Silvibacterium dinghuense: one gene and its partner. The protein of the gene in region 1 binds, or shares a complex with, the protein of each later gene. Links are inferred from orthologs where the notes say so. Each region holds a gene or a part of one and is shown on either strand. Other genes may lie near its edges. The genes, in order: uvrB and ESZ00_RS18125.

Region 1 (14,171 bases):
GACCGTAGCCCTTCAGCATTAAAAGCTCGCCCCAACCCCCTGGTACGACGAGAGGCGCGCGCATAGTAGTTTGCCGGGCCGCAGGATTTTTGGAGCGCCAACCGAAAGATCCAATTCCATAGCTAACCGCTGCATGCGCATCTGCGTTTGCGGATACATGTCATGTTGTCGATGCCTGCTCATTTTCTGTGTGGTATCGGCAGTAATGGAAACGATTCCAGTCGGGGTGAGATTTCACCCTGCTTTTACTCCTACTGCCTGAGGTTGCCGTGAGTCGTCAGACGATAGTTCTTCTCCTTTTGCTCTCTTCTTCTGCCATTGCCCAGACTCGAAACCCCGTTCTAGCAGCGGCCGCTGCAGCTGCAAATCAGCCGATGATTTCCGGTACCGTAGCCGACTCTTCGGGCGCGATCATTCCCGGGGCTGAGATCGACCTGACCGATGCGACGGGCGCGACTGTGGTCAAGACAACGACCGACGCCTCGGGTGCCTTTCAGGTGAAAGCTCCGCGCGCGGGAAATTACAACGTGCAGGTGAGTATCAATGGTTTTCAGCCGGCGACAAAGACCGTGACCGTAACCAGCAGCGCAACGCCTGCCGCGCCCGTCAGCTTCACCCTCGCTGTCGCGGAAGCGGTGCAGCAGGTGACGGTGAATGCCGGATCGCAGGTGGATCTGACGTCCTCGGATAGCAATGGCAACACTTCGGTGATGTCGGCCAGTGATATGAAGGATTTGCCCATCTTCGACAACGATTACGTTACGGCGATGAGTTCTTTTCTCGACGGCGGCTCAGAGGGGACATCGGGCTCGGGGCTGATGGTGGATGGCATGGAGGCCAACCGCGCTCTCGTGTCGCCCTCGGCGGTGCAGGAGGTGCGCATCAACCAGGATCCATATTCTGCGCAGTATTTCTGGCCGGGCCGCGGACAGATTGACATCATCACCAAGCAGGCCGCCGATGCCTACCACGGTGAGTTCAACTTCACCTTCCGTGATTCGGCGATGAATGCGCAGGAGGACTTCTCGCCGAGTAAGCCCTATGAGCAGCGGCAGATCTATGAGGGCAGCCTGACTGGACCGGTGGCGCATTCGAAGTCGACCATGTTCCTGTTCTCTCTGAACCGCGCGGTGGAAGATCTGACTGCCGTGGTGAACGCGACGGTGGCCCCGACGGCGGAGAATCCTGATGGTGTATACAACGAGAATGTACCGGCGCCGACGACGGATACGGAGTTCTCCATCAAGATCGGGCACCAGTTCACCGACAGCCACAGCGCATCGGTGATGTATTCGTTCCAGAACGCGCACAACACGAACTCAGGCGTCGGCAACCAGACCTTGCCCGAGGCCGGATACGATACGCAGACGCGTGAAGACGACCTGACCCTCCATGACAACTACATCGTCTCCGGCTCCATGCTGAATGAGGCATCGCTGGCGCTCGAGCGCAGCTATGACCCGGTAAAGGATGTGCAGGAAGGCCCGATGCTGGTGGTGAGTGGTAACTACACCGGCGGCAGCGCCCAGGCCGATCAGTTGAACACCGAATACAATCTGCGCGCCAATGAGATGCTGACCTGGACTGTAGGCCCGCACACGCTCAAGTTCGGTGTGAATGTGCCGCATTTCGGTCGCCGTGTGCGCGACGACATGACGAACGAGGATGGTACCTATACTTTCAGCCCGACGTATGCGGCGGATGGTTCGGTGATCGCAACGTCAATCGAGAACCAGCAGGCCGGCGTACCTTCCGGCTTCAGCATGGCGAACGGGCAGACACGCTTCGTCTATCACCAGCAGGAAGTTGGCGCGTTCGTGCAGGACCAGATCAAGCTGAAACCCTGGTTTTCGGTGACCCCGGGACTTCGCTATGACTGGCAGACCTTCCCTGGAGATACGAATAACTTCTCTCCGCGTATCTCGTTCGCCTGGGTGTGGGATCAGAAACACGAGATGGTGCTGCGCGGCGGTGCTGGCGTCTACTTCGATCGCAGCGGATCGGGTCCGCTTATCGACCTCGCACGCTACCAGGATGCGAAGCGGCGGCTGATGGAACTCTCGTCGAACCAGGAGACGCTCTGCTATCCCATTACAAATTGCATCGATACAGCGACGCTCCCGGTCTCGTATGTGGAACTACAGCAGGGCATCCGTACGCCATATGATGTGGAGTACGGCCTGACGCTGGAGCGCAAGGTCGGCGAGAAGGGTGTGGTCTCGGTTGGTGGCCGTATCAGCCGCTGGACGGGACTGTATCGCTCGATCGATGAGAACGCGCCGTTGGGGCCGGACTATACGACACGGCCCAATCCCAACATCTCGCAGTTGAGGCAGATCCAGTCCGAGGGCAAACAGATCGGTTCGGCGCTGGACATCAACTATCGTGGCCGCTTCAACAAGCGCTTTACTGGTTTTGCGTGGTACACGCTGGCCAACAGCGGCAACAACACCGACGGCATCTCGTGGTTCCCGGAGAATCAGCGCGATCCTGAAGCGGAATGGGGCCCATCCTCGTGGGAGCAGCGCAATAAGTTCGGCGTGTATGGAGCCATCAATCCGCAGCATCTGCTGAACCTGGGCGTCGGCGTCTTTGCGAACAGCGGCAAGCCGTGGTCGATTCTCACTGGAACGGATGCGTACGGTACCGACCTCTTCAATGCCCGGCCGGATGGTGTGCCGCGCAACTCGGAGATCGGACCGGACTACGCAGACGTGGATCTGCGCTGGGGCTACGACTTCAAGCTGCAGCCAAAGGAAGTGGATAAGAGCCCGACGCTGGGTTTCTCAGTGTCGTCCTTCGATGTGCTGAACCATCCGAATGGTTCGTACGTGGATACGACAGAGGGCAGCACGGACTTCGGTCAGGTAACAAGTGCGTATGCTCCGCGGCGTACGCAGCTCGCCATGCGCTTCCAGTTCTAAAGCGCACGAAACCTCTATCAACAAAAAGCGGAGCGCCCTTGGGCCCTCCGCATTTTGTTTGCTGCCAGGGTTGTGTTGTCCGTTTCGATTACTGGGCTGGCTTGCCGTCATTCAGGAGTGCGAGCGCGCGGTTCAGAGCGGCTTTGTAGCGGCGGGCGCGCTCGATGTTGGTGTCAGCTCCTTTGTCCTGCATGAGCTGTTTTGCGAGCTGATCGTCGGGAATGTTTGCCGCAGTCACTTTCGCATGGAGTTCGTCCATCGCCTGCGCATAGACGCCGGAGAAGCGGGTGAGCTCGTTGCGTGCATCCTGCGGATGGTAGTGCATGCGGTCGCCTGTCTGCAGCGCATCGATTAGCGGATCGGACGACCAGGTGAAGGGCCACATGGAGTTCAGCGCATCATAAGCGGCCCGCAAACGGGTAATGGAGCCGGGGAAGCCATCGAGTTTGCTGCGTGAAGCAAGCGAGCCAGGCGCACGATGGATTTCGACACGCAGTGGCGAGTGCACCGACTGGCTGGGCACGCGGATCGTGGTAGTCAGCCTGTTGCCATCGTAGGTCCATCCCGACTCGCCATCATGCTGAGCGATATCTGTGCCATTGACGGTTACAGAATCCGGCGGCCAGTCGAGCGGCAGACGAATTTCGTAGCCGCGCGATTCGAGCATGCCGGGATACTGGCCTTCGGCCGGGGAGACTTCGACGGTCAGGGTGTCGCCGGACTGGCTTGCGGTGAGCGGAGTCCAGGTGCAGACACCGCTCTTGTATGCCTCGGAATCGCTGGCGTCTTCATAGAGGCGATACGTGGACTTCTGCCCGTCATCGAGCGGATAGACATTCACGATGAGCGGATCCACCGGCTTCGCTCCGGTGTGCAGCATGGGCGGCTGCATGGGAAGGATCGCGCCGGCGCGGATGTAGACCGGAATCTGATCGAGCGAGAAGTTGCGATCGACAAGCTGCGGGCCAGTAAAGTGCTTGCCGGTGTCGCGTTCTACCCACTCTCCATCCGGAATCCAGATTTTCTCGTGTGCAAGTTGCGTGGAAGCGTCCATCTGCGTGACGACAGGCTGCACGATCATCTGGCTGCCGAAGGCATACTCACTGCGTTGCGAGTAGGCTGCGTCAGCTTCCGGCCAGTCGTAGTAAAGCGGATGAACGAAGGCGAGGCCCGTGTCATAGGTGCGGCGCGCTTCGGTGTAAATGTAAGGCTGGAGCGCGTAACGCATCTGGAAGGCATTGCGCATGACATCGGCATAAGTGGCCGGATAAGCCCAGATGCGGCGTTCGGAGTCCGGATTCTTCGTCGTATGCGTGCGCAGGATGGGGCTGAAGGCGCCGAACTGCACCCAGCGGGTAAAGAGTTCGGGTTCGACAGCGCCAGGCATGTGGCCGCCGATGTCGTGGCTCCAGTAGGCATAGCCGACATTGGCGGCGGTCGCGGTGAACCAGGGCTGGAAGGCGAGGGATGGCCACACGGAGACCGTGTCGCCGGAGAAGCCGATCTGATAGCGATGGTTGCCGAGCCCACCCCAGCGGTGGAAGAGCAGAGGACGCTTGCCTTCGCGTTCCTGGTCGGTGAAGTGAACGTAGTTAAGCCACCACGTATTGTTCACACCGGGGAGATTCGAGTCGAGCTCCTGCTGCCAGTCGAGCCACCAGAAGTTTACGCCTTCTTTCTCCAGCGGATGGTGCAGCAGGTTCATGTAATTCAGCGCGAATCTCTTATTGGAGATATCGAAGGGCACGTATTTATGTGTGGCCGGATCGATGCCCATGGCGCGCGCCATCGCCGGGTAGGCGTCTTCCCATGGCTGCACGCCGGAAGCCGGATGCAGATTGAGCGTAACCTTCAGACCTTCCTTGTGGATATGGTCGAGAAACGCTTTGGGATCGGGGAAGAGCAGCGGATTCCATGTGTATCCCGACCAGCCGAGATCATGGCCGGACTGGTCTTCCTCATGCTTGGCCTCGAGTTGCCGCTTGTTGAGGTGCCAATCCATATCGATGACCAATACATCGAGCGGCACATCGTTCTCGCGGAAACCGCGGACAAGGTTCTCGAGCTCCTGGTCGCTGTATGCCCAGTAGCGTGACCACCATGCACCGAAGGCAAAACGAGGCGGCAGGGGAATCCGTCCAGCGACGGTTACATAATCCTGAAGCGCCTGCTTGTAATCGTGGCCGTAGCCAAAGAAGTAGAGATCGGTGCGGTCGCCCGCAGGGCGCACCATGACCCAGGGCCATTCACTGTTTTCGCCCTTCGCAAAGGTGAAGTCGTCGGAATCGAAAAGTGGCCGCTTGGAGTCGTCGACAACAGACCATCCATTGCGTGAGACAAGGCCCTGGCCGATAGGCTCGCGGGTTTTGTCACCGAGAGCGCCGTCGAGGGTGCGTGTGGTGCCGAGCAGGTTGCCGCTGTCTTCAAGGCCAGGATGCCAGGTGACAGGTTTGCCGTCGAGTTGAAGCGTGACGGTGAGATTGTCCGCAGTGAAGCCGCCGCTTCCAGAGCCGTCATAGACCAGCGTGAGGCTGTGGGTGATGAGAGTGAGTTTCTTGCCGGAGCGCTTCACGGAAAATTCTGGAACAGGGAGGCGGCGATTGAGAAAAACGAAGGAAGGGTGATCTTCGAATTTGTCGTCGGCTGCATACTCCATGCGGATGAGCTGCGGAGTGAGAACGGTGAAGCGCGTGTGTCCAAAGCGGACGATGGCTTTGGGGTCGGCAATGGGGCTATAGGAGGCTTCGGGTGCTGTGGTGATCGCGGACTGCGACGATTGGGCCAGAGCAGCAGGTGCGGCGGCAGCGAACGGCAGCACGGAGACGGCAGCAAGGCAGAGAGGGAGCAGGCGTGGCATCGGGGGCATAGCGCAGTCAGAATAACGGTTGCAGGGATAGAAGAGCGAATACAAAAGAGGGTTTCCGTATCTGCTGAGGAAACGTTACCATAGCTGCGCAGAGCGCACGGCGGAAATACCGGGCTGCAACGTTGCCGTGCTCGAAAGCAGGGAATGTCCGTTCCAGAGGAGTCATGCATGCCGGTCCATTGTTCTGTCCTGGGGTTGTTCCGTGTGAGGTCGATAGGGATTCTTACGCTTGCTCTTACGCCATTGATCGCTGTGGGCACGGTTGCATACGCGTCAGCCGGGAATGACGCGCAGGCCGATGGGCCGGCGCAGAAGGTTAATCCCTTTGTTGGAACCGGCAAGGGGCCGGGCGACAGTGAGAATCTGTTTCCGGGAGCGGTGATGCCGTTCGGCATGGCACAGTTCAGTCCTGACACGGAAGATCACGGGCTCGGCTACCACTATTATCAGGACACGATCAAAGGATTCAGCATGACCCACATGAGTGGCGTGGGCTGCTCCAATGAGGGCGAGGTTTTCGTTACGGCGACCACCGGCCCGGTCTCGACACAGGAAGCCAATTTTGAATCGCCTTATTCGCATGATCAGGAGAAGGCTGCCCCTGGCTACTATCAGGTCCGTCTGCTGCGCCAGGACGTGAACGCGGAGCTGACCGCGACAGATCGCACGGGCATGGTGCGCTTTACTTTTCCAGCGGGCAAAGCCGCGAATGTTCTGGTGCCCATCAGCCACACGCTGAATCACACGACGGGCGCAGAGATTCGGGTTGTAGGCGATCGCGAGATGGAGGGTTTCGTGGAAAACGAAGCCTTCTGCGGCGTGAAGCAGACATACAAGATTTATTTTGTGATCCGCTTCGACCGCAGCGTCGGGAGCTCCGGGACATGGAATGGTGTCCCAGACCACGCGGTTGCTCCGGAAGAAAGCGGCCGTTCGGCTACACAGACAGCTCCCGGCCGGTGGATCGGAGCCTATGCCTCGTGGCCGGCGTCGAACCAGCAACAGACGGTGACGGCGCAGATCGGAATCTCGTATGTCGATCTTGCAGGCGCGCGGAACAATCTCAAGACAGAGGCTGAGGGAAAGAGCTTCGAGCAGATTCGTGCAAGCGCCGAGTCCGCATGGAACAAGGCGCTGAGTGTGATCGAAGTCTCCGGCGGATCGGAGACGAATACACGGGTCTTTTATACGGGGCTCTATCACAGTCTGTTGATGCCGAGCGTTCTGAGCGATGTGGATGGGCGTTATATCGGCTTCGACAACGTAATTCATCAAGTAAAGGCCGGCCATCTGCTCTACGGAAATTTCTCCGGATGGGATATTTATCGCAGCCAGATGCCGTTGTTGGCATTGATCGAGCCGAAGCGTGTGGAGGATATGGCGGAGTCGGTCGCGCTGATGTATCGGCAGGGCGGATGGATCGATCGCTGGCCACAGATCAACGCCTATACGAACATCATGGCCGGCAGTCCTCTGAGCGTGATCGTGAGCACGGCGTGGCTCGATGGGTTGCATGATTTCGATATCGACACAGCATGGAAGGGTATGTGGCTCGATGCAACGCAGCCTGCTCCCGAAGGCAAGCCATATCAGGGACAGATCGGCATGCAGTGGATCAACACGCTGCATTATGTGCCCAACGACAAGGTGGAGTATGGCTCGGTGTCGCAGATCCAGGAGGACGCGATCGCGTATGCCTCGCTGTATCGTCTGGCGAAGGCGCTGGGCAAGACGGACGACGCGAAGACGATGTATGACCGCGCACTGTACTACCGGAACGTCTTCAATCCTGAGAACCTCTACTTCCAGCCTCGCAATGCGGATGGAAGCTGGGTGCCGAACTTCGATCCGGTGCAGAACGGCAAAGGTTTCATTGAGGGCTCAGGCTGGCACTACCAGTGGTTCGCCCCTGCGGACATGGCCTGGCTGGTGAAGGCTATGGGGCAGGATCTCTTCAACCAGCGCCTGACTGCGTTCTTCGACTACAAGACGCCGGGCTGGTACGGCCAGTACTACAACCCCTATAACGAAACGGATCTGCAGGCACCCTTTGAGTTCAACTTCTCCGGACAGCCATGGGAGACGCAGCGCGTGGTGCGGCGTGTGCTCAAGGAGAACTATCCGGATACGCCGGATGGCATTCCCGGCAACGACGACTGTGGAGAGATGTCGTCCTGGGCGGTGATGAGCATGATGGGCTTCTACTCGGTCGATCCTGCGAGTCTCGCCTATGAGTTGACCAGCCCGGTATTTCCCAAGGTTGTCATCCACCTGCAGGCGCCGTACAAGGGCAAGATATTCACGATCGAGACCTCGCCCAATCCGGAGAGCACGCCATATATCCAGGGTGTGAGGCTGAACGGAGCGGCGCACGCGAAGAACTGGATCACCTTCCAGAACATGAGCGATGGAGGCCGCCTGCAGTTTGTCCTGGGCACGGAACCTGACAAGTCATGGGGGGCCGCGCCGCAGGATGCACCGCCGTCGGTGAGCGAGGAGCAGCCATAACGCAGTGGAATGATGCTGGAGCAAGCGTCGGCGACGCTTGCTCCAGCATCCATATACCATCATGAGTGTGGACTTCGAACTGGTAAGCGAATATATGCCGCGCGGTGACCAGGCGCGGGCAATTCCGGAGCTGGTCTCGGGCGTGAACTCGGGCGAGCAGCATCAGGTGCTGCTCGGTGTCACGGGTTCGGGCAAGACCTACTCCATGGCCAAGGTCATCGAGGAGCTGAACCGCCCCGCGCTGGTGTTGGCGCATAACAAGACGCTGGCCGCTCAGCTCTATCACGAGTTCAAGCAGTTCTTCCCGAACAACGCGGTCGAATACTTCGTTTCCTACTACGATTACTACCAGCCGGAGGCCTACATCCCTTCGGGCGACCTGTATATCGAGAAGGAAGCGACGATCAATGAGGAGCTGGATAAGCTGCGCCTTTCCGCTACCCGCTCGCTTTTCGAGCGCCGCGATGTGGTGATCGTTTCGTCGGTCTCCTGCATCTATGGCCTTGGCTCCCCGGAAGCCTACTACGGCATGCTGCTGCTGCTCGAAAAAGGGCAGAAAATCCGGCGTGATGATATCGTGCGGCGTCTGGTGGAGATTCTCTACGAGCGCAACGATGCCGACTTCCGGCGCGGCACCTTTCGTGTCCGCGGAGACGTGATCGAGGTCTATCCAACCTACGATGAGATGGCCTATCGCATTGAGCTCTTCGGGGATGAGATCGACACACTTTCGCAGATCGATCCGCTCTTCGGCACGGTGAAGCAGAAGTATGCGCGGCTGCCGATCTATCCCAAGAGCCATTACGTCGTACAGCCAGATCGCAAGCGGACGGCGATGGATTCGATCCTCGACGAGCTGGGCTGGTGGGAGAAAGAACTCGAAGGGCAGGGTCGGCTGGTGGAGTCGCAGCGTATTCACCAGCGTACGCGCTTCGATCTGGAGATGATCAAGTCCGTCGGCTACTGTCACGGCATCGAGAACTACTCGCGGCATTTTTCCGGACGCCTGCCGGGCGAGCCCCCACCGACGCTACTCGACTATTTCCCGCAGGATTATCTGCTGTTCATCGACGAGTCGCACGTAACGGTGCCGCAGCTTCATGGCATGTGGCATGGTGACCGTTCGCGCAAGCAGAATCTCGTCGATTACGGGTTCCGTCTTCCTTCGGCGACAGACAATCGGCCGCTGAAGTTCGAGGAGTTTGAGGGACGCATCAACCAGGTGATTTATGTTTCTGCGACGCCGGGAGCCTATGAGCTAACGAAGAGCGCGGGTGTCGTGGTGGAGCAAATCATTCGGCCTACGGGACTGATCGATCCGGAAGTCGAGATCCGGCCGATCCGTGGGCAGATCGACGATCTGCTGGCGGAGATCAGGGATCGCGCCGCCAAAAACGAGCGCGTGCTGGTTACGACGCTGACCAAGCGCATGGCCGAAGACCTCGCCGGGTACTACTCCGAGGTCGGCGTGAAGTGCCGCTACATGCACTCCGAGATTGAGACGCTCGAGCGCGTGCGGCTGCTGCGCGATCTGCGCAAGGGCGAGTACGACGTCCTGATCGGGATTAACCTGCTGCGCGAAGGACTGGATCTGCCGGAGGTTTCGCTGGTGGCGATCCTCGATGCGGACAAGGAAGGTTTCCTGCGTTCGAGCGGATCGCTGATCCAGACCATCGGCCGTGCAGCACGGCACATCAACGGACGCGCGATTCTTTACGCCGATCGCATCACCGATTCGATGAAGCAGGCGATGGATGAGACCAGCCGCCGGCGCGAGGTGCAGCGGGCTTACAACGAGGAGCACGGAATTACACCGAAGTCTGTGTCTCGCTCGGCAGATATGTCGCTGGCTGCGATTCTGAAGGCAGACTATGCGGACCTGACGGATGAATCCGAATCGATGCCCGAGTTCGCATCGCAGGCGGAACTGGATGCGCACATCGGAAAGCTTGAGAGCGACATGCGCGAGGCAGCGAAAAAGTTCGAGTTCGAGAAGGCCGCAAAACTTCGCGATACCATCAAAGAGCTGCGGACAAAAGAGTTTCTCTTCAGTTAAAAGCTGGCACAACAGGCGGACGTACTGTTGTTCTTTGGAGCTTCAGTATGTCCGCTTTTCATTTTTCCTTTCAGTGCGTGAGTACGTAGAATTTGCCGCTTGCCGTGTCTTTTCTTCCATGACAACTTCCTCATCTATGTGGGTTAAAGTGCAGTGATGGTTCGTGCCTCGCGAGCTCTCTCCGCTGCTTATCGCGCAGGCTTTGGATGAACGGCTGTACTCTACGGAGAAAACCCACGTATGAAGAGTTTGAAAACGATACCAGCGGTAGCCGCCATCATGGCGGCAGCCGCGCTGTTATGGATTCCTGCGCTGCAGGCGCAGGACATGGACCCGCCGGCACGTGTGGCGAGGATTGGATATCTGCAGGGCGCAGTATCTTTGCAGCCGTCAGGTGTGGATACCTGGAATGCCGCACCGCCGAACTATCCGATGGTCAGTGGTGACCGTCTCTATACAGATCAGGGCTCGCGGGCGATCATCCAGCTTGGGGCTTCGGATGTGAGGATGTGGGGCGGCACGGATGTGACGCTTACCAACCTTACCGATAACTATGAGCAGATTGGTCTGGCCTCGGGTTCGGTGCGCGTGCGCGTCTTTGCCATCGATCCGCAGAATGTGATCGAGGTCGATACTCCGAATGGCGCGGTCATCATCGAGCAGCCAGGCGACTATCGCATCAACGCCTATGGTCCTGATGCTTCGCTGGTCGCGGTGAATGCAGGCGCGGTGCAGGTTGCTGCTCCGGGAGTGAATCAGGAGGTTGTGCAGGGACAGGCCGTTCAGCTTTACGGCACAAATCCGGTAGAGCTGGGTCTTGTCGAGATGCCGGGCTTCGATGATCTTGACCGTTGGTCGATTGATCGCGACCACCACATCCTCAACTCGATCTCTGCGCGCTATGTGAGCCGCGAGATGCCGGGGTATGACGATCTGGATGACAACGGTAACTGGTCGGTGACCCCGGATTATGGACCGGTATGGTATCCGACGGGCGTGGCCGTGGGCTGGCAGCCGTATACCGTGGGCCACTGGGCGTATGTAGCGCCATGGGGCTATACCTGGGTCGATGACACCTCGTGGGGGTATGCGCCCTTCCACTATGGCCGCTGGGCTGTGATCGGCGGCCGCTGGGGCTGGGTGCCGGGACCGCCGGCAGTGCGGCCTGTCTACTCACCGGCACTGGTGGCTTTTGTCGGCGGCGGTCCGGGCTTCTCAATCGGGATCAGCATCGGTGGTGGTGGCGGTGGTGTGGCCGCGTGGTTCCCGCTGGGTGTCGCTGAGCCGTATGTGCCCTGGTATCACTGCTCGCCGCACTATGTGCAGAACGTCAACGTGACCAACGTCAATGTGACGGTCATCAGGAACACGACCATCATCAACAACTACAACACCTTCATCACCAACACGCGTACCGTCAATAACGTCAACCAGATCAACGTGACGAACGTGAATTATGTGAACCGTCAGCGTGTCGTGGCTGTGCCGGCCAACAACTTCGCCGGTGGCGGACGCGTGCAGCCGGTGCGACTGAACCAGGCGCAGGTGCAGCAGATCTCGCGTGCGCCGATCATGGTGGCGAAGTCTCCGGCTCCGGCCCCGCAGCGTCCTCTGCTGCAGGCTCGTCCGGCGGCAGCGGTAGCGCGGCCCGTGGCTCGTCCGGCGCTGATGACGCCGCATGGCCAGGTGATCGCGACGCCCGTGGCGAATCGCCCTGCAGCGCGGCCTGTATCCCTCCCCAAGCCGCAGCCGGCAACGGCGATCAAGCCCGCGGCGCGGCCTATTGCTCCGAACCTGAAGCCGGCCTCGCCTGGCGCGAATGCGCGTCCTGCAGCGCCGGTGAACAATAATGCCCGTCCAGTCGCTCCGGCGGCAGGAAACAATGCCCGTCCTGCGGCTCCGGAGAATAACGCTCGTCCGGCTGCACCGGGGAACGCTGCTCGTCCCACTACGCCTGCCGGCAATCAGGCACGGCCTGAAGCCCCAACCAATGGAAATGCTCGTCCCGCAACACCGGCCGAGAATACCCGTCCGGCTCAGCAACAGGCTCGTCCAGCGCAGCAGGCAACCCGTCCTGAAACGCAGACGGCGCGTCCCGAAACCCAGGCACGCCCTGCAACTTCGGAGGCGCGCCCGGCACCGCAACAGGCTCGTCCCACGCCTGCTCGTCCGGAGCAGCAGGCTGCCAAGCCGGAAGCGCGGCAGGGCCAGCAGCCCCAGGCGCGTCCACAGCAGAAGCAGCCTCTGACAAAGGAGCAGCAGGAGGCGGAGAAGAAGCGGCAGCAAGAGCAAAAGCAGGAAGAGCAGAAGAAAGAAGAGCAGGAGAAACAGCCGCAGTAGAAATGCGGCAAAACAAAAGGCCTCGCCACGAAGCGTTTTCGTGGCGAGGCCTTTGTTTTTATGATGGGATGATTTAGCGGATGCGGATATCTCCGGAGCCGGTCTCGATGCGGACAACCGGACCTCCGCCGTTAATATCGCCGGTGATGTGGTGGCGTTCGAGGCTGCCATGGGTCGAGATCGGCGGATCGCTATGGATGGAGCCGGACCCGGTCGAAGCATCGAGGCTGAACTTGGCATGGCCGGCGGTGTCGATGGAGACGGAGCCTGACCCGGTTTCGAGCTTCCAGTTCGTAGAGGGATTGCCTGCGATCTCAATATCGCCCGATCCGGTTTCAGCATAGAGCGCACCATTGACTCCGCTCAGCCGGATGGAGCCCGATCCGGTCTCTGCCTTCACGTCCGGGGTGCCGCGCAGCTCGGCATGGATGTCTCCTGAGCCGGTGCCTAGCACGACGCGTCCGGTGAAGCCGATGGCCTCGATGGAGCCCGATCCGGTGTTGGCCTTCAGCGGTCCCTCCAGGTCGCGCAGCTGCAGATCGCCGGAGCCGGAACCGGCGTCAAGCTCAGTGCCGCGCGGAGCCGTGATGTCGTAGTCAATCGAGATGTTGTGGTAATTCGTATGCTTTCCGACAGACACGCTGTTGCCGTCCTGTTCGATGGGCGGGTTATCGACGACCTGCTTGACGGCTTCTTCCGGCGAACCTCCCCAGCTGCCCCAGTTATGGTTGGCGTGCACGTGGCCGATGATGTGAATTTGGCCATCGGAGCCGGGCGATACATGGATATAGCCGGAGCCGGTGCCGACAGAGAGCGATGCTCCGCCACTCACATGCACGGTCTTGTCAAAGGTGCCGTCGGCTGCGAGCAGTGCGGCAGGGGATACGGCAAGCAGCGTGGCTGCGATCCAGGCGAATTTCATGGTCTCTCCTTAAGGCGGAAGCGCAGCCGGGTGAGCGGTCGCTTCCCACGGGAGCAGATACGCATGTCACGGGCGAATGGTTCCCGGGGATTGTCCGGCTGCATGCTTAGCCGCGGATGCGCGGGTTTACGAGCAGGTAGAGCACATCGGTCGCGAGATTGACGAGGACATAGGTGACGCCGACGGCCAGGATGCAGCCCTGGAGCAGGGCATAGTCGCGGTTGGAGATCGCATCGACGGTAAGGCGGCCGATGCCAGGCCAGCTGAAGATCTTCTCCGTCACGATGGCGCCGGCAAGCAGCGCTCCGAACTGCAGACCGACCAGGGTAATGACCGGGATCAGCGCATTGCGCAGCGCGTGCTTATAGACAACAGTGCGTTCCGGCAGGCCTTTCGCGCGCGCGGTGCGGATGTAGTCCTGGCCGAGCTCTTCGAGCATGGCGGTGCGCACCATGCGGGTAAGGATGGCAGCGAGTGCGCTGCCCATGGTCAGGGCAGGCAGCACGAGATGGCTCAGGTCGCCTGCGCCGCTGACCGGCAGCCAGCCGAGCTTGA
Region 2 (14,644 bases), on another replicon or contig:
CACTGCTGGCTCATGCCGATGTTCGTCCCCGAGCGCACCAGCAACCCGATCGACCCTGCCGTGGACTCGGAGCTATACACCGCCCAGTTCCCATTCAGATCGAGACGCCCACTCAACTGATCGTGCCGCACGCTCTCCGGCGTCACCGTCGCGTACTGGTTCAGAAAGGTATAGGTTGCGCCGAAGTTGATATGCGAAGTCTTTGCCGCCCAGTTCCCTGCTGTTCGAAAAGGCTTCAGCGGCCAGCCCAATGGATCGCGCTGATAGAGCGGATCGGCAGGAATCTTCGCCATCGGCCCGGCAATGGCATCGAGTTCCTGCTGGATCGGCTGCCCCTCCGGAAAGATCGCCGGAATGGCCTGCGGCTGGAAGCGCGCATTCCTTTGCGGCTCGCTCGGAATCATGACCTGCGGAGGCGTTCCCTGCGGCTTCAGCTGCGCGGTCGAGTCCTGCGCCCACATTGTGCCTGTCAGCCAAACGCCACCAGCGGCGGCAATCATCCATGAACCCAACATGCGTGCCCACCCACCTGTCGATCTGCGCATCAAGAAAAGGTCCTCTCCACAGCCAGCATAGCTCCGCCCATCACCTTCTCTTCCGTATACTGCAAAACAATCCGTACACAGAGGTCTTCCGCCTGCATGCCCAGCCAGACGCTGTTCGATCGCCGTACATTGCTTGCCGTCACTTCACGCCTCGGCATCGCCTCCGCGCTCTTCCCCGGAGCGCTCTTCACGCTCGCCGCGCAGGCTCAGCAGGACGCGCAACCCGGGCAAGCTCTCAAGCCGATCACAACCGACATGATCGATCAGGCCGCTGCTCTCGCCGGCATCACCATTGCACCCGACCAGAAGCAGATGCTCATCGCCGGCCTTACTCAGCAGCGTGAAGGCTATGAGTCCATCCGCAAGCTCCATCTGCCCAATAGCGTTCCGCCCGCCTATATCTTTGATCCTCTGCCCCCGGGTGCAGTCGTAAATACGCAGAAAAAAACTCCCGTCTACAGCCAGGCCGTCGCCACCATGCCAACCGACCTCGAAGACCTGGCCTTTGCGACCGTGCCACAGCTGGCCGATCTTGTCCGAAGAAAGAAAGTCTCTTCTCTCGACCTGACGGAGATGTACCTTCGCCGCCTCGAACGCTACAACCCCACGTTGCAATTTGCCGTCACCCTCACCAGAGAGCGGGCACTCGCGCAGGCCCGCGATGCAGATGCGGAGATTGCCCGCGGCCACTCTCGCGGACCGCTGCATGGCCTGCCCTGGGGCGCGAAAGACCTGCTCGCCGTCAAGGGCTATCCGACTACATGGGGAGCCGGCGGTTTCGAGCACCAGGTCATCGACGAAGATGCAACCGTCGTACAGCGTCTCGACGCCGCCGGGGCTGTCCTCGTTGCCAAACTCACCCTTGGTGCCCTGGCTATGGGCGATTATTGGTTCGGCGGACGCACGCGCAATCCCTGGAATCCGAAGCAAGGCTCGAGCGGCTCATCGGCCGGTCCCGCTTCTGCGACCTCTGCCGGCTGCGTCGCATTTTCCATCGGCTCCGAAACGCTTGGCTCTATCTCTTCACCCTCCACACGCTGCGGAGTAACCGGACTCCGCCCGACCTTCGGCTTTGTGCCGCGCACCGGCGCCATGACGCTGAGCTGGACCATGGACAAGCTCGGCCCCATCTGTCGCGCGGTCGAAGACTGCGCCATCGTCATGCAGGCTATCTATGGTCCCGATGGCCAAGATCTCGCCGCACGCGAGGCGGCTTTCAACTGGAATGCCGATCTCGACTGGCGAAAGCTGCGCGTCGGATACATTGTCAGCGAGTTTGAAGCCGACAAGCCTGAGCCCGAACAGCCAGCAAAGCCGGACGAGACAGCCGAAGAAAGAACACAGCGTGAAACTGCCCGCCGCGAAAACGAAGCCAGCCACGCCCGGCGTGCCTACGATCGCAACTATGATCTCGCCGCGCTCGATAAGTTGCGCGCCATGGGCGTTTCCCTCGTGCCGGTAGAACTTCCGAAGCTCCCTTACGATGCCATGGCCGCATTGCTCACCGCTGAAGCCGCCGCGGCCTTCGACGAGCTGACGCGCAGCGGCCGCGACCGCCTGCTCACCCGTCAGACAGAAGACGACTGGCCGAATCTCTTCCGCATCCACCGCTTCTATCCCGCGGTCGAATACATCCAGGCCAACCGTGCCCGCACCCTCGCTATCCGCGAGATCTCAACGCTCTTTGAACAAGTCGATATTATTGTCGCCGCCTCGAGCAGCGTGCAATTAACAGCGACGAATCTGACCGGACATCCCGCGGTGATTGTGCCAAACGGCCTGCGCGGTCCCGATGCTCCCACGGCGCCAGTCAGGAACACCGGAGACGACGATCAGGTCGGAGGACCGGGCACACCGGTGAGCCTCACCTTCCTCGGCGGACACTACCAGGATGCGAAGCTATGTGCCTTTGCCCGGGCCTATCAGGAAGCGACAGGATTTCACACGTCGCATCCCAGGCTCGCTTAACGCAGAGAGCCGGACAGGCTCTAGGTTCCCGGGGAGGTGCGTTGCGCATCTTCATGCACCTCCACCCGGTTCCGGCCGGAGGTCTTGGCCTGATACAAAGCGCGGTCGGCATGCCCAAGAAGCGTGTCGACATCGTCCAGTGAAGTCGCGGAAGACGCAGCGCAGCCAACGCTGCAGGTCACAGGAATGAAGTGCTGCTCGAATGGAACGGGCGCCACGGCTATGGCCTGGCAGATTCGCTCCGCCACCTGAACCGCGACCTCGATGTCGGCCTCCGGCAGCACCACCATAAACTCCTCGCCGCCATATCTGCCCACCGCATCCCGCACGCGAATACTGGCACGCAGCCTGGAAGCGACTACCCGCAATACCTCGTCGCCGGCTGGATGGCCAAAGGTATCGTTGATCTTCTTGAAGTGGTCGATGTCGATCATCAGAACCGATGTGGCAGCGGCCGCCTCGGCGCGGGCGCGTTCAGCGGCCATCAACTCCAGAATCGCTCCCCGGTTCCATACATGGGTCAGCACATCGATGCGTGCCTTCATCTCGAGCTCTTCGTTGGAAGCAGCCAACGCCAGCTGCGACTCGGACAGCGCCGCGATCTCAAGCTCACGCTCGGCAAGCTCGGCGAGATCGAACAGGGCGGAAAGCTGGTCCGCGCCGAATTCGCGAGGACTGCTATCTCCGATGCAGAGCACGCCGATGCGCTCTCCATCGAAGTGCAGCGGCACGCCGGCGTAAAAAACCCAGAAATCCGCAAGGATGCTGTCAAAGACGCGCGCGTCGGTGCGGGCATCCTGCACCAGGCATACCCCATCATCGAGAACGGTGTGGTGACAATACGAATCCTTCCGCAGCCCTTCGAGGCCATCGAAGCCCTGGACGCTTTTCAGCCAGGCAAGTTTCTCCCCGACGATATCCAGGCATGCCATCGGTACATCGAACATGCGCCGGGCAAGCCGCGTGATCTTGTCGAATCGTTCTTCCGCTGGCGTACCGAGCAGGCGAACTCTATGGACAGCAGCCATACGTCGGGCTTCATACGGCGAGACCGGTGCAGCTGGCATATTTCTCCTCTGTCCATCGCTCGGACACCCCGATGATAGCAACACCCTCATATCGCAAAAGAGAAGAAACCACAGGCAGCGCTGCCCTCCAGCCAAACTCCATCCCGCCGATAAAATATCCTTCCATGCACATGTCCTTCGATCTGGCCGGCATCTGGCTGGTGGTGGCCTCATTTTTAGCCGGAGCGCTCAACGCCGTGGCAGGCGGCGGCTCCTTTCTCTCCTTCCCCGCGATCCTCGGTGTCGGCGTGCCTCCAATCCAGGCCAACGCAACCAACACCGTCGCTCTGTGGCCGGGACAGTTCACCTCCATTGCCGCCTACTGGGAAGATCTGAAACACAATCTGAAGCTGATAGGGCCGCTCGGCTCGGCTGCGCTCATCGGAGGCTGCGCCGGTGGACTGGTCCTGCTGCATACCGGGCAAAGCACCTTCATGAAGCTGGTTCCCTGGCTGTTGCTCGTCGCAGCCATTCTCTTTGCGGCCAGCGGTCCCATCTCGCGCTGGCTCAACCAGCGCGGACGCGGCGTGGAAGAGACGGAAGTTCATCCGCCGATGCTGCCGCTCTTTCTGCTCATGATCGTGGTGTGCTTCTATATCGGCTATTTCGGCGCCGGCGCGGGATTCCTCATCATGAGCCTGCTCGCCCTCTTCGGCATTCAGAATATCCACCAGATCAACGCACTGAAGGTGGTCACCACCACGCTCGCCAACGGTATCGCCGTGGTCGTCTTCATCGTGCGCGGGCAGGTGCTCTGGCAGCACTGCCTGCTGATGATGGTGACCGCGGCGCTCGGCGGCTATCTCGGCGCAAAAGGCGGGAAGCGCCTCGATCCGCGGCTGGCGCGGGCCTTCGTCATCGCTATCGGCTTCAGCATGGCAGGCTACTTTTTCTGGCGGAACGCGCACTAAGCGCAAGCGATGTCATTCTGAGGGACAATGAAAGCATGAGCCACGAAGGAATCAGGATGGTGTCGGCCGAAGAGGCCCGCCGCGCCGAAGAAGCCGACCGGCCACTGCCGAAAGAGGCCACAGACCCGGCCAAGGTACGCGTCCACAAGACCGAAGGCACCGGCGTTGAGATCGACTGGAAGGACGGCCATCGCAGCGCATGGACCTTCGCATGGCTGCGCCTCGCCTGCCCCTGCGCCACCTGCGTGGAAGAGCGCGAGCGCGAAGGCCGCAAGCCCGGCGAGCCAAAGGCGAAGCCTGTCGAGCTGCTGCCCATGTACCAGGCGCCGCCGCGCCCTGAGACCGTGACTCCGGTCGGCCGCTACGCCATCAGCTTCCACTGGAATGACGGCCATTCCAGCGGCATCTACTCCTGGGATTTTCTGCGACGCAACTGCATTTGCGAGGCGTGCAAAAACAGCTTCTAGCTTCCAGGGAAAAAGCCCAACGCGGCAGGAAGGACCCTTTTTCTTTCCCCTAAAGGGTCGAAGCCGCCCGCACCGGCACGAACAAGCTAAAGGCTAGAAGCTAAGAGCTAAAAGCTAGCCAGGCTGGGCGTCGCCTCCAGCAGCGACCGCGTATACGCCTCGCGCGGAGCGGCGCACAGTTCGAGGCTCGGGCCTTCTTCGACAAGCTTCCCGCGATGCAGCACCGCAATCCGCGTGGAAAGATAGCGCACCAGCGGCATCGAGTGCGAAATGAAGAGATACGTCAGCGCGAAATCCCGCTGCAGCTCACGCAGCAGGTTGATCACCTGCGCGCCCACGCTCACATCCAACGCCGAGACCGGCTCATCGAGCACCAGCATCTTCGGCCGCAGAATCAGCGCCCGGGCAATGTTGACGCGCTGACGCTGGCCACCGGAAAACTCGTGCGGATAGCGCTCCAGCGCGGATTCATCCAGCCCCACCGCGCGCAGCATCTCCGTCACGCGCCCGCGCAACTCGCCTGCCGCGCATGTCTTGTGGATCACCAGAGGCTCGGCCACCAGCTCCCGTACCCTCATCCGCGGATTCAGCGCTGCAAAGGGATCCTGAAAGACCACCTGCATCCGCCGCCGCAACTCCCGCTGGCCGGATCTTCCGACGGGCTGGCCGTCGAAAAGCACCTCACCCGAGGTCGGCTCGATCAGGCCCAGCACCATCCGCGCAATCGTCGACTTGCCCGAGCCCGATTCCCCGACGAGGCCAAGTGTCTCGCCTTCGGCAATGGAGAAGGAGACATCATCGACAACGCGTGCGTCGGGTCCATAGGATTTGGCAAGACTGCGGGCTTCGAGCAGGGCCATGGAAGGAGGATAGCAACTCTGACCTAAATCACCGAAGGATCGCCGATGAGCCCGGCATGCGGATGCGCCGCCCAGTGCTGTTCGACCCGATCCAGCGCCTCGTTCACACTGCCCGCCAGCTGCACCAGCGCCCGCGTCTCCGGCTTGAGAAACCCCTCGGCGAGCACATGGTCCAGAAACGCCAGCATCGGGTCCCAGTAGCCATCGATATTGATCAGCACGCACGGACTCGCGTGAATCTTCAGCACCGCCCAGGTCACGATCTCAAAAAACTCGTCCAGCGTGCCATACCCGCCCGGCAGTGCGAGAAACGCATGTGACCGCTCGGCCATCAGCGCCTTGCGCTCGTGCATGGTGCCCACGGCGTGCAGCTCGGTCAGGTGGCGATGCGCAATCTCGCGGCCGGCGAGTACGTCAGGAATCACGCCGATCACCGGAGCCCCGTCCGCGAGCGCAGCTTCGGCCACCGCGCCCATCAGGCCCACAGTCGCTCCGCCATACACCAGGCCATGCCCACGGGTAGCGATCCCGCGGCCAAGTGCGCGGGCGGCTTCAAGATATGCAGGGCGGCTGCCGGAGGCCGATCCGCAGAAGACAGCAATATTGTGTCGGGGGAGATTCATGCTCCCGCCATCCTATCGCAGCCGCATGAGAGGGGTTAGACGAGCAGCTTCATACCCGGAAGCTTCGCAGCATGGCGGTCAAAGCTCACGGTGTATTCGCATCCGGCATGGCGACCAAGCTGCGCGATCAGGCAATCGGAAAGACCGGCGCGGGACTCCTCGAAGAGATGGAGCGCTTCGCGAACCACTTCGGCTTGCTCAACCACCAGCTCTTCTGCTTGCAGAAGAGCTGTAATGACCGCGACGATCATCTTGCGATCAAATTCATAGTTTCCGCCCAGGACCCAAGCCGTTTCTGCAAGAGTGATGAGAGAAATGAATCCGGGGGATGCGGCAGAGAGAGCATGCATAAACACGCGAACACGAATGATCTGCGCAGGATCATCCTTGGCCAGATAACGGACCAGTACATTCGTGTCGAGCCCAATCATCCTCGACCAGATCCCATTTCAGCGATCGCCTCATTCATTTCTTCAATCGACACAGGCTTCCTGCCAGGCCGATGGAGCATTCCCTCCAGAGAACGAACAGAAATAGTCGCGGGAATGATCTCGTAACGGCCAGTCCGCTGATTGCGAACGAACTCCAGCCGATCTCCGGCCTTCAGTCCAAGCTCTTCCCGGACCTTCGCGGGAACAGTAATCTGGCCTTTCGAAGTAAGAGTAGCCGTAGCCATATGCACTCCTTACGCTTCATTCTATTCCTTACTTTTATAAAAAGGTAAGGAATCCAGCAGGCGATAAAATGGAGAAGACACCTTCAGGATTGGACACATCCCCCTTGCGGCATTTACTGGACAAGCTGAACCCCGAGCAGCGCGCCGGCGTCGAGACCGTCGACGGCCCCGTGCTTTTGCTCGCCGGCGCCGGATCGGGCAAGACCCGCGTCATCACCCATCGCATCGCCTACCTTATCGAGGAGCGCGGTGTCGCACCCGACGCCATCCTGGCCGTGACCTTCACCAACAAGGCCTCGAAAGAGATGGCCGAGCGCGTCGACAAGCTCATCGGCCATAACTCGCTGGCGAAACCGATGGTCGCCACCTTCCACTCCTTCTGCGTGCGCCTGCTGCGCCGCGACATCGAAGTGCTGCGCATCGGCAACGAAGGACTGACGAAGGACTTCGTCATCTACGACGAGAGCGATCAGCAGAACATCGTCAAAGCCGCCATGCGCCGCATGGGCATCGACGACAAGCAGCTCACCCCGCGCACCGTGCTCTCGAAGATCTCCTGGGCGAAAAACCACATGATCGATCCGCAGGAGTACTACCTGAACTCCGCGGATGCCAACGGCGAGCGCATCGCGCACATCTTCGAGGCTTATCGCAAGGAGCTGCGCAAGGCCAACGCCCTCGACTTCGACGACATCCTCCTCGAGGCTGTGCGTGTGCTTAAGTCATCGGCTGAGGTGCGCGAGCGCTACAACCGCCGCTACCGCTACGTCATGATCGACGAGTACCAGGACACCAACCGCCCGCAGTACGAGCTGATGAAACTCCTCGCCGGCGAAGCGAAGAACATCTGCGTCGTCGGCGACGAGGACCAGAGCATTTACTCCTGGCGCGGCGCCGATATCCGCAACATCCTCGACTTCGAAAAGGATTTCCCCGGCGGCAGGATCATCCGCCTGGAGCAGAACTACCGGTCTACGAGCGTCATCCTCGAGGCTGCATCGGCCGTGGTTTCGCGCAACACCCAGCGCAAGGGCAAGAACCTGTGGACCTCGCGCGAGGGCGGCTCGCTCATCGGCTATTACGAGGCGCCGGACGGCGAGAACGAGGCGCTGTTCATCGCCGACACCATCCAGAAATACTTCCGCAAGGTCGGCCCCGAGCAGGAAGAGCCGCGCGCGGCGGTGCTCTACCGCACCAACTCGCAGTCGCGCCTGGTGGAAGAGGCGCTGCGCCGCTACGGCATCAAGTACACCATGGTCGGCGGCTTCTCCTTCTACGAGCGCGCCGAAATCAAGGATCTGCTCTGCTACCTGAAGTTCATCCAGAACCCGGACGACTCGGTCGCTCTGCAGCGGGTCATCAACACGCCGGCACGGGGCATCGGCAAGACGACAGTCGAGACGCTGGAGCGCATCGCGCTCGAAACCGGCACCAGCACCTGGACGGCGATTCAACGCGCACTCCATGAGAAGCTGCTGCCCTCGCGCGCGCTGATCGCCCTCGACACTTTCCGCAAGATCATCGAAGACTCGCGCGCACTGCTTGCTCCGAACTTCGCCGACAAGCTCGCGGCCGATGTCGCGCCCGAAGAGCTCACAGAAGCTGGCGACGCAGCAGAACCGGAAACCGACACCAGCTTCGGCTTCGGCGATGCCGCCGAAGAAGACAGCATCCTGGCCGAGGCGAGCACCGCCGAGGAAGCCACCAGCTTCGATTTCGGCGACGAATTCCAGACCGGCTTCGCCTTCGGTGCCTCCGAACCCGTTTCCTCACCCGGTCATACCGGCCCCGGAGACGAGCCTGAAACCCTGGTCGATGCAATGGCCTTCAATCCCTTTGCCGACGAGCCGCCCGTACCGCACGCTGCGGCATCAGGCCGTGCGCTGCGTGCCGACAAGCTCGCGCCGAAGCAGGAAGAAGCAAGCGCAAGCCTCGAGACCAGCGGCCGCATTGACGGCTTCCGCGCCCCGGGAGACGCCGCGACGCTGCCCGAGCTCATCAAGTTCGTCATCGATCGCACCGGCTACATCCGCTCGCTCGAGGAAGAAGGCACGCCCGAGGCCATCTCGCGCATTGAAAACCTGAAAGAACTGGCCAACGCGGCGCAGGACGCTCAGGAGCGCGGCGAAACACTGGCTGAATTCCTCGACCATGCAGCTCTCGCCAGCGACACCGACCAGTACGACCCCGAGTCGCGCGTGACGCTGATGACGCTGCACGCCGCCAAGGGTCTCGAGTTCCCGCTCGTGCTGCTGGCAGGCATGGAGGAAGGTCTCTTCCCGCACTCGCGCACGCTCAACGATCCAAACCAGATGGAAGAAGAGCGGCGGCTCTGCTACGTGGGCCTCACCCGCGCCATGGACACGCTCTACATCACCCGCGCGCGCTATCGCCGCCGCTACGGCAACGATTCGCCCGAGGCGAGCATGGCTTCGCGCTTCCTCGAAGAGATTCCCTCGGCGCTGATCGAAGAGGCCGCCGGCAGCATGCGCCGGGCGGAAGCAAACTACGGCGGGCGCGGCGACGATCAGAGCGGCGGCCACTACAGCTACGAGGACGAAGACCAGAGCGCGAGCAGCTACGGTTCGAGCTACAACCGCGGCGGCTCGAATTACGGCGGCCGCAGCGGGTCAGGCTACGGAGGGTCGGGCTATAGCCGCGGCGGCTCCAGCTATGGAACTTCGAACTCCTCTCGCGGAGCCGGTTCGTCCGGCAAAGCCGGCAGCGGCGAGTCGCTCGACAACATCGCCCGGTTCTTTGGCGGAAAGGGCGGCTACAGCAGCTCGAGCGCCGGTTCACGACCCAAGGTCGAAGCCCCTGAACCCTCCGGCGGCAAGGGCTTCAAGAGCGGCCAGCGTGTTCGCCATGCCAAGTACGGGGATGGCGTGGTCTTCCGGCGCGAAGGCGACGGTGACGATGCCAAGCTCACCGTGCAGTTCGCGAAGTTCGGCACCAAGAAGCTGGTGGAAAAGTTCGCGAACCTGGAGAAGCTGTAAGAGCCTGTTCACGATCTTCGCGCGAGGGGCAGCAGGAACGGCCAGCAGTCAGCCATAAAGACGGCCAGTGAAACCGCGGCTGGCCGCCGTCATCCTGCGAACCCACATCTCAAAATCGAGATGTGGGGCACCCGGCGCGAGGCGGAGGGTTTACCTTCCCGCCCAAGCGGAGCTTGGACGGGATACCCCTATCCCCGCTGCCTGAGTCCTCACTTGCGACCAGCGGGAGCGGAGGCGAAACGCCTGGACGGCCAGTCCCGTTGCCTATTTCGCAGCTACGCTGCTGTGTTCGAGATAGCGCCGTGCTTCGGCCAGCTCCGGACGTGCCGAGCTTGCCTGTCCTGCCGACTGGACCAGGGCGGCGTAATATTGGCCCGCGTCCTGGTGGTCGCCCGACTTTTCCGCCGCATCGGCGGCATGCGCCAGCCCGTTGAAGCGGTTCGGGCTAAGCCGGAGAGAAACCCGGTACTCCCCCAGCGCCGCCTGCGGCTGTCCCATGGCGAGCAGCATGTCGCCCAGCATCTCCCGCGCCGGGATATCGACCTCACCCTAGCCTACCTTGTCCTGCAGATCGGCCGCCGCACGCATCGTTGCCACGGCGTCCTGAGGCCTGTCCGCGGCATAGTCCGCCCATGCGGCGATCTCATCACGCGTGATGCGGGCTCCCGTCGATTCCGCCGCATAAGCCCGCGGCGTCCCCCTGGTCGAGGCCATCAACCGGTCATATGCGGCCAGATCCGCCTGGGCTGCGGCTGCCTGCTTCAGGTGCCCGTGCGCAACTGCCCGCGCCCACCAGGCCATGGCCGCAATGTCCGGCGGAGCACCAGCCGCCGGAGTCAGATTCGCCGCCGCCGCCCAGTCCTGCATCTCCAGGTCATAGAAAATGGGCAGCTTCTCCTGGTAGTAAGCGACCATACCGGACATGAAGCCGCTACCCATGCCCGGCATGGCGTCGATCCGCGCCAGCACCGCCGGCATCTTCGCCAGCACCGCGCGGGCCTCGGCATCATGGCCGCTCTGCAGGTAGGCATAGAGCAGGAAATCATAGGAGTGCGGCTCATCCATCAGACCGGAAAGCCGGTGCGCCTCCGCCGCATCCGAGGCGCGAATCGAGGCCAGCTGGGAGTCGATATCCTGCGGCCAGAGCCCCAGCCGCGCGTAGATATGTCCGGACATGTGCACGGCGTGCGCGCCCGAAGGGGCGATCAGCCCATAACGGTCTGCGGCGGCAAGGCCCTGCGGTGCCAGCTCAGGGTTGTCGCAGGCGTGGATGACGTAATGCACGACACCCGGATTATCCGGATATTTCACAAACAAGGGCCGGAGCACCTGCATCGCAGCCTCTTCCGGGGCAACGGTGGTGTCGTCAGGAGCCTTGGCCGCCAGAAGAGACAGCGCGTAGAACGCGCCCGCATCCACGTCGTCCGGATATTGGCGGTAGAGCTCCTTCATAGCTGCCGCATAGGCCTGAACGCGCTCGGGATAAGCCTGGGAGCCGGGCTGGTAGAAGTCAGCCAGCGCTGCGATGTAGGCGCGCTCGCGCGGCGTGGGTGCGGCCAGAGACTGCGCCTGCTCGATCTGCTTCCAGCCCTCGGCCATCGTTGCCGCGTCGGGGCGCTGCCATATCTGGTGGTAGAGGCTCATCGCCACGCCCCAGTGGGCCATGGCACAATGCGGGTCCTGGGCCACGATGCGCCGGAATTGCGGCTCCGTCTCGGCGTACCAGAAATCATGCAGCAGAGCGACGCCGCGATTGAATGCCGGCTGCACAGCCGGAGCGCAGGAAACAGGAAAAGCAACCACGCCCAGCTTCTCACCCGCAGGCAGAGCGGGCGAAGCCTTGTCCATGGGCATGTGGCCCGCGGGCATGGAGGACATGGTCTGGCCAGGGATTTGGCCGGTAGAAAGCAGGGGGAGAAGCAGGAAGAGGCCAAAGGCAGACACGTTCATGGCCCGGCAAGTATACGACGGCAGCCGCTCACCCGATTTTCCCGGGGCACCCGGCAACCGGCGGACTTATTCTTCCCGCCCAAGCAGAGCTTGGACGGGGCACCCGCCCACTCACTCGATCTTCTAGTTAAACTAAGTCCAGTGGACTAAGTTCACTCTCGCGACCAGCGGGAGCGGGGGCCGAAGGCGGTTCGCACTGCGCGAAGCAGCCGAAGGCGGTTTGCCCTGCGCAAAGCAGCCGAAGGCGATAAGCCCGCACGGCCAGTGCCGCGACCAACGGGAGCGCCACGCGAAGCGAAATCGCCCTGCGCGCAGCCGCATAGGGCGATTCGCCCTATGCGGAATAGCATGATTTAATCTAAAGGAAGAGATTTCTGGAGAAAGAAGCCCCATTCCGATGGCGGCTGAGAACAACCATGGCGAATACCACCAAGATTGAAGACAAGGCGGAACGGAAAGCGATCAAGCGCACCGCCCGCAAGAAGGCCGCTCCGAAGGCGAAGCGCACTGCGCCCCGCGGCTCCAACAAGAAGAAGACCAAGAAGCTGGCACGCGGCCAGAGCAAGCGCTAGGACTAGCCGTCCAGGCAACGGCGCCTTCGGCGCGTCTGTGCCTGTGTGGACGGTACCGGCTCTTGCCTCCGCTCCCGTTGGTCGCTGCATCTGCGACCGGCTTCGATTCACCGGACGCCACATCTCCCGCGAGATGTGGCGTTTGTCTTTCCCTCTGAAAACTCCACCTGAACCTTATGTCTGCCCTGTTACACTCCCGAGAAGAAACTGCCTGTGAGGAGTCGTACCCTGCCGCGCCAAGCCTTAGCCTGTAAATCGATCGACAAGCTCATCCAGGAGTCGGAAAACCCCGAGACAAGTCTGAAAAAGACACTGGGACCGGTCTCCCTGACCTCGCTCGGCATCGGCGCCGTCATCGGCTCGGGCATCTTCACCGTCATCGGCACGGCCATCTCCGGCGAGAAGTTCGACACCTCCTCCATCCTGAACACCCCGCTCCTCGATTATCTTGTGCACCATACGGCGCTCGTCGGACGTCCCGGAGCCGGCCCGGCGCTGGCACTTTCGCTCGTCCTGGTCGCCATTGTCTGCGCCTTCACCGGTTTCTGCTATGCGGAGCTGGCCTCGATGATCCCTATCGCCGGCTCGGCGTACACCTATACCTATGCCACGCTTGGCGAGCTGATCGCGTGGATCATCGGCTGGGACCTTATCCTCGAATACGCGGTCTCCAACATGGCGGTCTCGGTCGGCTTCGCCGAGCACGCCGTCGGCTTCCTCGACTGGTTCGGCATCCATCCCAGCCTGCGATGGATCTCGCCCGCTTATCTGCCCTCCGGCCTGCAGGACCTGCAGGGACACGACCTCTATGCCTCGGGCTGGCACTTCGGCTTCAACATTCCGGCCTTCCTCATCGTGATGCTGCTGACCATGGTCCTGGTGCGCGGCATCCGCGAGTCGGCGGAGACCAATAACATCATGGTCCTGCTGAAGATCGCCGCCATCCTGGCCTTTGTCGGCGTGGGCGCGCACTTCGTGCATCCTTCCAACTGGAAGCCGTTCTATCCCAGCGGCTGGTCGGGCGTGCTCACCGGCGGCTCGATCATCTTCTTCACCTATATCGGCTTCGATTCCGTCTCGACCGCCGCCGAGGAGTGCAAGAACCCGCAGCGCGATGTACCCATCGGCATCATCGCCACGCTGGTCATCTGCACCATCCTCTACATCGGCGTGGCGGTGGTGCTCACCGGGCTCATCAAGTGGGACTCACTGGTCGACGACGCGGCACCGGTCGTCAATACGCTCAAGAAGGTTTATCTCGCGCACCCCAGCGCGACGCTCAACTGGACGCGCCTCGCCATCCTCATCGGCGCGATGATGGGCATGATTTCGTCCATCCTCGTCTTCCAGATCGGCCAGGCGCGCGTGTGGTTTGCCATGTCGCGCGACCGCCTGCTGCCCTCCATCTTCAGCAAGGTGCATCCGCGCTTCCGGACCCCGGCCGTCTCCACCTGGGTCGCGGGGTTCGTCGTCGGCATACCGGCCGGCCTGCTCGACATCGGCACCTTCTCCGATCTCTCAAACATCGGCACGCTCTTCGCGTTTGTGCTGGTCTCGGCCGGCGTGCTGATCCTTCGCTACAAGGAACCCCATCGCCACCGCAGCTTCCGCTGCCCTGGTGGACCGGTTCTGCCGGTTCTGAGCATCATCTTTTGCGTCCTGCTCATGGCCGGACTGCCGATCATGACCTGGCTCCGCTTCTTCGTCTGGCTGGCCATCGGCCTGGTGATCTACTTCTTCTACAGCCGCAAGCGGAGCGAGTTCGCGAGTAATTAGCGTTCGCTGCTCGCGATTTCCTGGAAGACCACGATGTAGCCGTCCGGATCTTTCACACTGAAGAGCCGGAGCCCATAACGAGCCATCTGCGGGGGCTTGGATTTGAGCCCCCTGCCGGTCAGCTCTTTGTAAGCCAGATCGATATCCGCGCAGTGGATGTAGAACACCGTATCGCCCGATCTTCGCTCCGGAGGCTCCGGCGGCCGCTCGTTCGAGTCATAGATCGTGTTCAG

Evidence for each region.
Region 2: the proteins of uvrB (region 1) and ESZ00_RS18125 are in contact, whole or in part, in a crystal structure (PDB 7EGT), measured with the Thermus thermophilus proteins. The link is inferred for Silvibacterium dinghuense from one-to-one orthologs. Residues at the interface, in WP_096411307.1 of Thermus thermophilus: Glu23, Leu25, Arg26, Asp27, Gly28, Glu29, Arg30, Phe31, Arg55, Glu326, Asp327, Phe328, Glu379, Ser382, Gln383, His398, Gly400, Arg401; in WP_096412145.1 of Thermus thermophilus: His654, Arg656, Phe657, Gln666, Asp668, Glu669, Lys680, Arg681, Leu682, Ser683, Lys685, Tyr686, Ala687.

What each region holds. Positions count from the first base shown.
Region 1 is NZ_SDMK01000002.1:1,024,164-1,038,334, reverse strand. The notes cover bases 7,862-10,856. They hold uvrB (excinuclease ABC subunit UvrB), read left to right. Parts: upstream 7,862-8,359; coding sequence 8,360-10,354; downstream 10,355-10,856. Other genes in these bases: ESZ00_RS13505 (DUF6600 domain-containing protein), read left to right, coding at 10,595-10,856; ESZ00_RS13515 (GH92 family glycosyl hydrolase), read left to right, coding at 7,862-8,298. Also shown: ESZ00_RS13530 (HAD-IA family hydrolase), read left to right, coding at 1-22; ESZ00_RS13525 (TonB-dependent receptor), read left to right, coding at 375-2,924; ESZ00_RS13520 (glycoside hydrolase family 31 protein), read right to left, coding at 3,013-5,790; more of ESZ00_RS13515, read left to right, coding at 5,959-7,861; more of ESZ00_RS13505, read left to right, coding at 10,857-12,694; ESZ00_RS13500 (DUF4097 family beta strand repeat-containing protein), read right to left, coding at 12,768-13,616; nikB (nickel ABC transporter permease), read right to left, coding at 13,723-14,171. UniProt on the Escherichia coli protein: The UvrABC repair system catalyzes the recognition and processing of DNA lesions. A damage recognition complex composed of 2 UvrA and 2 UvrB subunits scans DNA for abnormalities.
Region 2 is NZ_SDMK01000005.1:66,700-81,343, forward strand. Bases 6,846-10,313 are described here. They hold ESZ00_RS18125 (ATP-dependent helicase), read left to right. Parts: upstream 6,846-7,221; coding sequence 7,222-10,113; downstream 10,114-10,313. Other genes in these bases: ESZ00_RS18115 (PIN domain-containing protein), read right to left, coding at 6,846-6,872; ESZ00_RS18120 (AbrB/MazE/SpoVT family DNA-binding domain-containing protein), read right to left, coding at 6,869-7,117. In the rest of the region: ESZ00_RS18080 (carbohydrate porin), read right to left, coding at 1-545; ESZ00_RS18085 (amidase), read left to right, coding at 642-2,513; ESZ00_RS18090 (GGDEF domain-containing protein), read right to left, coding at 2,534-3,754; ESZ00_RS18095 (sulfite exporter TauE/SafE family protein), read left to right, coding at 3,706-4,491; ESZ00_RS18100 (gamma-butyrobetaine hydroxylase family protein), read left to right, coding at 4,527-4,958; ESZ00_RS18105 (ATP-binding cassette domain-containing protein), read right to left, coding at 5,066-5,818; ESZ00_RS18110 (LOG family protein), read right to left, coding at 5,842-6,441; more of ESZ00_RS18115, read right to left, coding at 6,477-6,845; ESZ00_RS18130 (hypothetical protein), read right to left, coding at 10,378-10,623; ESZ00_RS18135 (hypothetical protein), read right to left, coding at 10,663-12,063; ESZ00_RS20175 (hypothetical protein), read left to right, coding at 12,480-12,635; ESZ00_RS18140 (amino acid permease), read left to right, coding at 12,849-14,411; ESZ00_RS18145 (VOC family protein), read right to left, coding at 14,408-14,644. UniProt on the Escherichia coli protein: A helicase with DNA-dependent ATPase activity. Unwinds DNA duplexes with 3'-5' polarity. Translocates on single-stranded DNA with 3'-5' polarity. Initiates unwinding more efficiently from a nicked substrate than double-stranded DNA.